One region of the Pseudomonas sp. P1_A1 genome, then DNA from elsewhere that is predicted to be linked to it. Evidence: riboswitches for the same ligand, from Rfam matches in the RefSeq annotation. Region 1 holds a riboswitch; the other holds the start of a gene.
The links. A riboswitch is a leader RNA that binds a small molecule or an ion and turns the genes downstream of it on or off. The one in region 1 is predicted to bind cobalamin.
Positions count from the first base shown of each region.

Region 2: another riboswitch for cobalamin. It lies ahead of cobO (cob(I)yrinic acid a,c-diamide adenosyltransferase); the one in region 1 lies ahead of cobW (cobalamin biosynthesis protein CobW).

Region 1 covers NZ_JBFTZE010000006.1:312,801-317,186, forward strand. The annotation lists gene cobN (cobaltochelatase subunit CobN) at 1-1,450, opposite strand, end outside; gene cobW (cobalamin biosynthesis protein CobW) at 1,454-2,521, opposite strand; cobalamin riboswitch at 2,624-2,838, opposite strand; cobalamin riboswitch at 2,959-3,186, shown strand; gene AC1D2Q_RS12030 (CbtB domain-containing protein) at 3,309-3,512, shown strand; gene AC1D2Q_RS12035 (CbtA family protein) at 3,524-4,228, shown strand; gene AC1D2Q_RS12040 (cobalamin biosynthesis protein) at 4,225-4,386, shown strand, end outside.
Region 2 covers NZ_JBFTZE010000010.1:25,613-29,998, reverse strand. The annotation lists gene bluB (5,6-dimethylbenzimidazole synthase) at 1-405, opposite strand, end outside; gene AC1D2Q_RS16300 (cobyrinate a,c-diamide synthase) at 402-1,727, opposite strand; gene cobO (cob(I)yrinic acid a,c-diamide adenosyltransferase) at 1,724-2,335, opposite strand; cobalamin riboswitch at 2,417-2,651, opposite strand; gene AC1D2Q_RS16290 (hypothetical protein) at 2,806-3,390, shown strand; gene AC1D2Q_RS16285 (PQQ-dependent sugar dehydrogenase) at 3,459-4,386, shown strand, end outside.

The sequences.
Region 1 (4,386 bases):
CGTTTTCAGGCGAGCCCCAACGTTGCAGCACCGCCTCGCGATTGGCTTCGGGCAGCGCGTTGAACATCAAAAAGTAATCGTCCAGCGCCAGGCTTTGCTGACATGGACGTTGATCGAGCGTGTCCAGGTCATTGCTGACGCCACCGAGCAGTTGCTGGATCAGCGCGGTGCCGCTGTCCGGCAACTCGGCCGGTAGTGGATAACCTTCTTGATGCAGTGCACGCAGGATGTTCAGCGCCGCGGCGGGTGTGTCGAGACCGACGCCATTGCCGATGCGTCCATCGCGAGTCGGGTAGTTGGCGAGGATCAGGGCAATGCGTTTTTCACCGTTGGGCACTCGCGCCAGATCGATCCAGCGCCGTGCCAGTTCAGCGACAAAATCCATCCGTTCCGGTTGTGGTCGATAGCAAACCACATCGGACTGACTGCGCTCGCTGCGCCACGCCAGATCCTTGAAGCTGATCGGCCGACTGATGATTCGCCCGTCCAGCTCCGGCAGCGCGATGTGCATCGCCAAGTCACGGGGACCGAGGCCTTGCTCGCTGGCACGCCAACCGGGCTCGTTGTCCTGGGCGCAGATCGCCTGAATCACCGGGATGTTGCGACGAAACGGCCGCAGATGCGGCGCTTCAGGGCTGGACTGGGCGAAACCGGTGGTGTTGAGAATCACCCCCGCCTTGACTTCATCCAGCAAGTCCTCGACCACCATCAGGCAGCCGGATTCTTTCAGACTGGCCACGGCAATCGGCAACGGGTTAAGCCCCGCCGCCTGCAAACGCTGGCAGAAAATATCGATGAAACCGGTGTTCGCCGCCTGCAAGTGCGAGCGGTAAAACAGCACCGCCGCCACCGGTTGACCGGCCTGCCAATCGGCTTGCCAATCCTGAAGGTGCGCGGGGCTTTTTTGCGGGTGGTAGATCGCGGTGCGTGGCAGGGTTTGCGGCTCGGACCATGGATAGTCGCGACCCAGCCAGCGACTGGCGAGGCAGCGAAACAGGTCGAGCGCATTGGCCATGCCGCCCTGACGCAGGAAGTGCCAGAGCCGGTCGCGGTCTTCGGGGATCACGGTGCTCAGATCGCTGAGTTCCGGGTCCGGACGATCGTCGCCCGGCACCAGAATCAACTGCACACCGCGCTGGGACAATTCCACCAGACGCTCGATGCCGTAACGCCAATAGGCGATGCCGCCATGCAGCGAGATCAGAATCACCTTGGCGTGGCGCAGCACTTCGTCGACATAAAGATCGACCGAGGCGTGATTCTGCACCTGCATTGGGTTGGCCAGGCGCAGGCTCGGGTAATCGTCGGGCAGCTGCTGCGCCGCCTCGGCGAGCAACGCCAGACTGGAATCGCCGCTGCACAGGATCACCAGCTCGGCGGGGGTTTGTCCAAGGTCGGCAATGTTGTCATCCGACACGAAACCGCCGGGCTGGGTCCTGAGCAGGTGCATGGGTTAAACGCTGAGCGCAGCGCGCAATTGCGCTTCGAGTTGAACGGCGTCCAGCGCCTGACCGATCAACACCAGACGGGTGGTGCGTGCTTCATCCGCGCCCCACTGACGGTCAAAGTGCTTGTCGAAACGCGTGCCCACGCCCTGAATCAGCAGGCGCATCGGCTTGTTCGGCACCGCCGCGAAACCCTTGACCCGCAGAATGCCGTGCTGCACCACCAGTTGCGTCAGCGCGTCCATCAGCAGACTTTCGTCGGCTTGCGGCAGTTCGATCGAGATCGAGTCGAATGCGTCATGGTCGTGATCATGATCGTCTTCACCTTCATGGTGATGATCGTGATGGCTGTGGCGACTGTCGATATGTTCTTCGGAACCGGCACCGAGGCCGATCAGCACGTCCAGGGGCAAGCGACCGCTGCTGGCTTCGATGACTTTCACCGCTGGCGGCAGCTCTTCGGCGACTTCCAGGCGCACGCGGGCCAGGTCTGCGGCGCTGATCAGGTCAGCCTTGTTGAGGATTACCAGGTCGGCGCTGGCCAGTTGGTCGGCGAACAGTTCGTGCAGCGGCGATTCGTGGTCCAGGTTCGGGTCGAGTTTGCGCTGGGCGTCCACTTGATCCGGGAATGCAGCGAAAGTGCCGGCGGCCACGGCTGGGCTGTCGACCACGGTGATGACAGCGTCAACGGTGCAGGCACTGCGGATTTCCGGCCACTGGAAGGCTTGAACCAAAGGCTTTGGCAGGGCCAGGCCCGAGGTTTCGATGAGGATGTGGTCGAGATCGCCGCGACGCGCGACGAGTTCGCGCATCACCGGGAAGAACTCTTCCTGGACGGTGCAGCACAGGCAGCCGTTGGCCAGTTCATAGACGCGACCGCTGGCCTCTTCTTCAGTGCAGCCGATGGAGCACTGCTTGAGGATCTCGCCGTCGATGCCCAGCTCGCCGAACTCGTTGACGATCACCGCAATGCGACGGCCCTGGGCATTGTCGAGCATGTGCCGCAGCAAGGTGGTTTTGCCCGAACCGAGGAAGCCGGTAACGATGGTGACGGGGAGTTTGGCCAGTGTTTTCATCGGATGCCCTTTGGCAAGGTGGCGGGCATACGGGACGACGACCGGCAACGCGGGGGCGCGTGCCTGAAGAGTTCGCCACCGGATCACCCCGCCCGGTTGAAAGTGAGAATCTGTGTCGAGGCAGGTCTCCTGGCTGACGGTGTGCCGGGCGGGTCAGCCTGGCATTCGCTGCGCCTTCCCGCGAGCCCGTTGCACAGGGTTTGCAGTGGCGTGGCAGCGAACATCACCGTTCACAGTTGCGGGGGCAGCCGCGGCATCGACCGCGTTCCCTTCTTAGCTTCGGCAGACGCCGAAGAACCTCGAAAGCGCAAGGCTACGCATCGTGTGGGGGCGGGTCAATCACTGCGCACGCCACCCGCCCCTACAAAGAACCAATCGGCATTTGGCCTCCAATTGAGAACCCCTGCCAATTGACTCCCCGCCCTCGCCCATGCTCTCCTACACGCCCTGTTACGGGTGCCCTTCACAGGGTGAAACGGGAAACCGGTGAATCATGTGCTTTACTCTAAAGCCATGTCAGTCCGGTGCTGCCCCCGCAACGGTAAGCGAGTGAAGCGTCAGATCCACTGTGCCGGTCATACGGCATGGGAAGGTGATGCTTGCAGGTCCAGGCGCAAGCCCGGCCCCTCGCGAGCCCGGAGACCGGCCCGCAACACAAAGTGACTTTTACGTTCACTGAATAACAAACCCGCGGTGGGCGGGCGCTGTTCGAAATCTCTGCGAGCCCTTGGCGTGCGGAGGTTTTCATGCGCTCTATTCGCCCGCTGACAGACCAGAGGGAAGCGCCATGTCGATCATCAGCAGCACCGGCAGCAACACCGATAAGAGCATCGCCAGCACCACCACGACCCTGACTCAACGCCTGACCGCCGCCGTGTGTGCGTCGATCCTTGGCGCCAGCCTTGTGTATTTCGCCGGTTTCTCGCACATCGAAGCGGTGCACAACGCCGCGCACGATACCCGTCACAGCTCCGCATTTCCGTGCCATTGAGTCCTGCCGAGATGATCAAGCGTATTGCGCAAACCGCAGGTTTCACCGGGCTGCTGGCCGCCCTGCTATTGACCCTGCTGCAAAGCTTCTGGGTCGCCCCGCTGATTTTGCAGGCCGAGACCTACGAAAAATCCGAGCCGGCCGCTGTTGAAGTCCACGAGCACGCCGCGGGCGCAGTCGCTCACACCCACGATGCCCAAGCCTGGGAGCCGGAAGACGGCTGGCAGCGCGTGCTGTCCACTACCGGCGGCAACCTGGTAGTAGCCGTCGGTTTCGCCCTGATGCTCGCCGGTCTTTACACCCTGCGCGCACCGACCAAAACCTCTCAGGGCCTGCTCTGGGGCCTGGCCGGTTATGCGACGTTCGTGCTGGCTCCGACTCTCGGCCTGCCGCCTGAGCTGCCGGGCACTGCCGCGGCTGATCTGGCGCAACGGCAAATCTGGTGGATCGGCACTGCCGCGTCCACGGCCGTCGGCATCGCGTTGATCGTGTTCAGCCGTCACTGGCTGATGAAAGCGCTCGGCGTGGCGATCCTGGCCGTGCCGCATGTGATTGGCGCACCACAACCGGAAGTCCATTCAATGCTGGCGCCGGAAGCTCTGGAAACGCAATTCAAGATCGCTTCGCAGCTGACCAACGTGGCGTTCTGGCTGGCCCTGGGCCTGATCAGCGCCTGGTTGTTCCGCCGCAAAAGCGATGGACATTACAGCGCATGACTGAAAGCGGCACAGTGCCGACCCTGGTGGTCGGCCTGGGCTGCCAGCGCGGCTGCCCCGTCAGCACGCTGCGGGCGCTGCTCGATCAGGCGTTACAGGCCCATCAGATCGAGCTTCGTGAGATCAAGGCCCTGGCCAGCATCGACCTCAAGCGCGAT
Region 2 (4,386 bases), on a different contig from region 1:
ACAGGACAGCGAGGCCATGTCCATTTCCGGCAACGTACGACGGCCGAAGATATGCCGTTCGCGATCGTCCATCAGCGCAGCGACCAGCACTTCGGCGCAGTCTTGGATGCCTTCGACCTTGAGCTTCATGAATTCGTCGGAGCGCTCGCCGAGGGCTTCGGCGGTGCGGACGCGTTCTTCCTCCACCAGTTGCTGGATCTTGCCGCGCAGCGCCCGGTCGCTGATGCGGATGAACCGCCAGGGCTGCATCAGGCCGACGCTCGGCGCCTGGTGCGCGGCTTCGAGCAGGCGTCTCAGTAACTCGGGCTCGACTGTGCCGCCACTGAAGTGGCGCATGTCACGGCGTTCACCGATGGCTCGGTAGACCGCATCGCGTTCGGCTTCGGAAAAGGCGTTTTCTGTCATGGCCTGCTCGCGATGACGGCTTCACGATCGGGCGCCAACAACGCAGCAATCGCCGCCGGATTGGACGGAAAATAAAAGTGCACATAAGAGGCCGTCATCCGCCCCTCACGATAAACCGCCTCCGCCCCTCGCCCGCCATTGGGGCTCAGGCCACGTGCAATCGGCTCAAGCTCGGTGCTGGTCAGCGAGTGGTGATAGGTGTGCCCGCGCAGCAAACCTTCGGGCAATTCCACCGCCTGCAAGGCCAACGCCGCCAGACGCTTCTGCATCACCGCATTACCGGTCAACAAGCCAACCAGCTCGGCGCGAGCACCCTCGACATCGGTCAACGAGTCCAGCAGGTACAACATGCCGCCACACTCGGCCAGCAACGGTTTTCCCGCCGCGTGGTGAGCGCGGATGGCGGTCAGCATTGGCGTGTTTTGTGACAACGCCACATGGTGCAATTCAGGGTAACCGCCCGGCAGATAAAGGCTGTCTGCCTCTGGTAACCCGCTGTCGCGGATCGGCGAGAAGAAAGACAATTCGGCGCCCATGGCCCGCAGCAGATCCAGGCTCGCGCCGTAGGTAAACGCGAAGGCTTCGTCCCGAGCCACAGCAATCCGCACACCGGCCAGCAACGGTTCGGCCGCAATCATTTCAGGCGCGGCGAATTCCACGACAGGTGGTAACGCCACGTCGCAACTGCTGGCCAGCGAGGCGGCGGCGGCATCGAGGCGCAGATCTAAGTCATTCAGCTCACTGGCCTGTACCAGGCCAAGATGCCGACTCGGCAATTCGATGCCGGTTTCCCGGGACAACGCGCCGTACCAACGCAAGCCTTCTGTCAGGCTGCCTTCGAGCAATTGCGCATGACGCAGGGTGCCAACCCGGTTGGCCAACACACCGGCAAACGGCAAATCCGGCTGATAGCGCGCCAAGCCCAAGGCCAGCGCGCCAAAGGTCTGCGCCATCGCGGTGCCGTCAATCACGCCGAGCACCGGCACACCAAAATGCCGCGCCAGGTCGGCACTGGACGGCGTACCGTCAAACAGCCCCATGACGCCTTCGATGAGGATCAGATCGGCTTCGCCAGCGGCTTCCCACAACAGACGACGACTTTCCTGCTCGCCGACCATCCACATGTCCAGTTGATAAACTGGCGCACCGCTGGCGCGCTCGAGAATCATCGGGTCGAGAAAGTCCGGGCCGCATTTGAACACGCGCACCTTGCGCCCCTGATTGCGATGCAACCGGGCGAGCGCGGCGGTGACGGTGGTCTTGCCCTGACCGGAGGCCGGCGCGGCAATCAGTACCGCCGGGCATTGACGTGGTTGACTCACAACTCGACGCCTTTTTGCGCCTTGATCCCGGCCTGGAAGGCGTGCTTGATCATGCCCATTTCGGTGACGGTGTCAGCCAGTTCGATCATCTCCGGTTTGGCGCCACGGCCAGTGACCACCACATGCTGCATCGGTGGACGGGCCTGCAAGTCGCTGAGCACCTGATCGAGATCGAGGTAACCGTGCTTGAGGGCGATGTTCAATTCATCGAGTACCACCAAGCCAATCGACGGATCGCTCAGCAGTTCGCGGGACACCGCCCACGCAGCTTCGGCGGCGGCGATGTCACGCTGGCGGTCCTGGGTTTCCCAGGTGAAGCCCTCGCCCATCACATGAAAACGCACCTGCTCCGGAAAGCGCCGGAAGAACAACTCCTCGCCGGTGCTGCTGCGCCCCTTGATGAACTGCACCACGCCGCATTGCATGCCGTGGCCCATGGAGCGCGCAAGCATGCCGAACGCCGAACTGCTCTTGCCTTTGCCGTTGCCGCTCAGCACCAGCAGCAGGCCGCATTCATTCGGCGAGTTGGCGATGCGTTCGTCGATCACGGCTTTTTTGCGCAGCATGCGCGCCAGATGGCGTTCGTCACGATCGGGGGTATCAGTCATGGGGGAGCTCTCCGTTGAGGCTGGATAACGGCGGGCAGGCACAAGAATAGACGGCAAGAAGCCTGGCATCGCCCACCGTGATGCCGCTGAATGGATCAGGCCGGTCTCCGGGCTCATGAGCGGCACTTGGCCCGACTGCGCGCCTTCCCATGTCAATCGTCGACACAGTGGCTCAAGGCGCAGTCTTCACTCATTTACCGTTGCGGGGGCAGCGCCGGGATCGCGATCGTTCTTCGCTGGAAGAAACTCACTCACCGGCTTCCCTGTTTCACTCTGTCGACCAAGGCCACAGAGCACCTGAAACAAGCCGCGAAGGTTAGAGGGTTGGGGGTGGAGCGTCAATTAAAGACGGGACGCCTTCCGGCGAATAACTGCCGCCGATCAATTATCTGACGCCAATCTTGTGCCACACTGCCAGCAGTGATATCAAAGAGCCACAACCTCATAACACAATAACAAGGGTGAGCCACATGCAAGGCATGATCATCAGCAATCCGAAGCTGGAATTCCTGCGCCCGGTGCTGGAACGCTGGTTTGACTGTATCGACCGCTACAACGCCGTGCGCGGCGATAACGATACGCCTTACTGGTACGACGAAAACGCCAACCTCGGCCTGCTCTCTGCCGCAGCCTGGATGGCGGAAATGGTCACGCTGCAGCAAACACCGACGCGCAAACAGACCGAAGAAGGCGAACGCAACGCCCGCGCCGATCTGTTTATCGCCACCAGCGAAGAACGCGCGTACCTGCAGGCCACTCAGCGCTGGCCGCGGGTCAATAGTTTGAACCTGACCCAGGCACTGGCGGACATCACCAGCGACGCGAAGCGCATCAGCTACGCCAGCGACCTGAAACTCGGCTGCCTGTTTGTCGCTCCACAAAAAGCCCAGCACAGCGCCACCCCGGAAGAACTCCAGGACATGCTCGACGACCTGCAAAAGGAACACACCTGTGCGGTGGCCTGGTATTTCCCTTACGCCTACCGCAAGTTGCGCAATGAAGCCGGCAACTACCACCCGGGTATCGCCGTGCTGTTCAAGGAAGCCCGCGGCTGACTGGTTGAACCATCGGGTGTCTACGCTTCTCTATGATTACGTCAATGCATTCATAGGGAAGATCAGTAATGCGCAAACCCCAACTCGTTTTCATCATCGCGCTCGCCGGAGGGCTCGCCGCCTGTGGTGAAACCTCCAGCCTGCAAGTCTCGGACGGCACCGGACCGTCGCCCAAGCTGCCGGAACCGAACAAAACCCTGATCCCGACGGTGAACATCGCCCCGGCGATCGGCTGGCCTCAAGGTAAAAAACCCACTGCCGCGCCAGGGACTCAGGTGGCGGCGTTTGCCGAAGGCCTCGATCATCCCCGCTGGCTCTACGTATTGCCCAACGGCGATGTGCTGGTGGCCGAAACCAACTCGCCGCCCAAACCCGACGACGGCAAAGGCATTCGCGGCTGGGTCATGGGCAAAGTCATGGGCCGTGCCGGGGCCGGCGTTCCCAGCCCGAATCGCATCACTCTGCTGCGGGACAAGGACCACGACGGCGTCGCCGAAACCCGCACGGTGTTCCTGGAAACCCTCAACTCGCCCTTCGGCATGACCTTGGTCGGCAAAGACCTGTACGTCGCCGACACCGACCGCTTGCTGCGTTTCCACTATGAAAACAGCGAGACGGCGATCAAGTCGCAGCCGATCAAAGTGGTCGATTTGCCGGGCGGCACACTGAATCACCATTGGACCAAAAACGTCATCGCCAGCAAGGACGGCAGCAAGCTGTACGTCACCGTGGGTTCGAACAGCAACGTCGGTGAAAACGGCATGGATCAGGAGGAAGGTCGCGCGGCGATCTGGGAAGTGGATCGCGCCACCGGCAACCATCGAATCTTCGCCTCGGGGATTCGCAACCCGAACGGCCTGGCCTGGGAGCCTCAGAGCGGCGCTTTATGGACCGCAGTCAACGAGCGTGACGAAATCGGCAGCGACCTGGTGCCGGACTACATCACGTCAGTGAAGGACGGCGGGTTCTATGGCTGGCCTTACAGCTATTACGGGC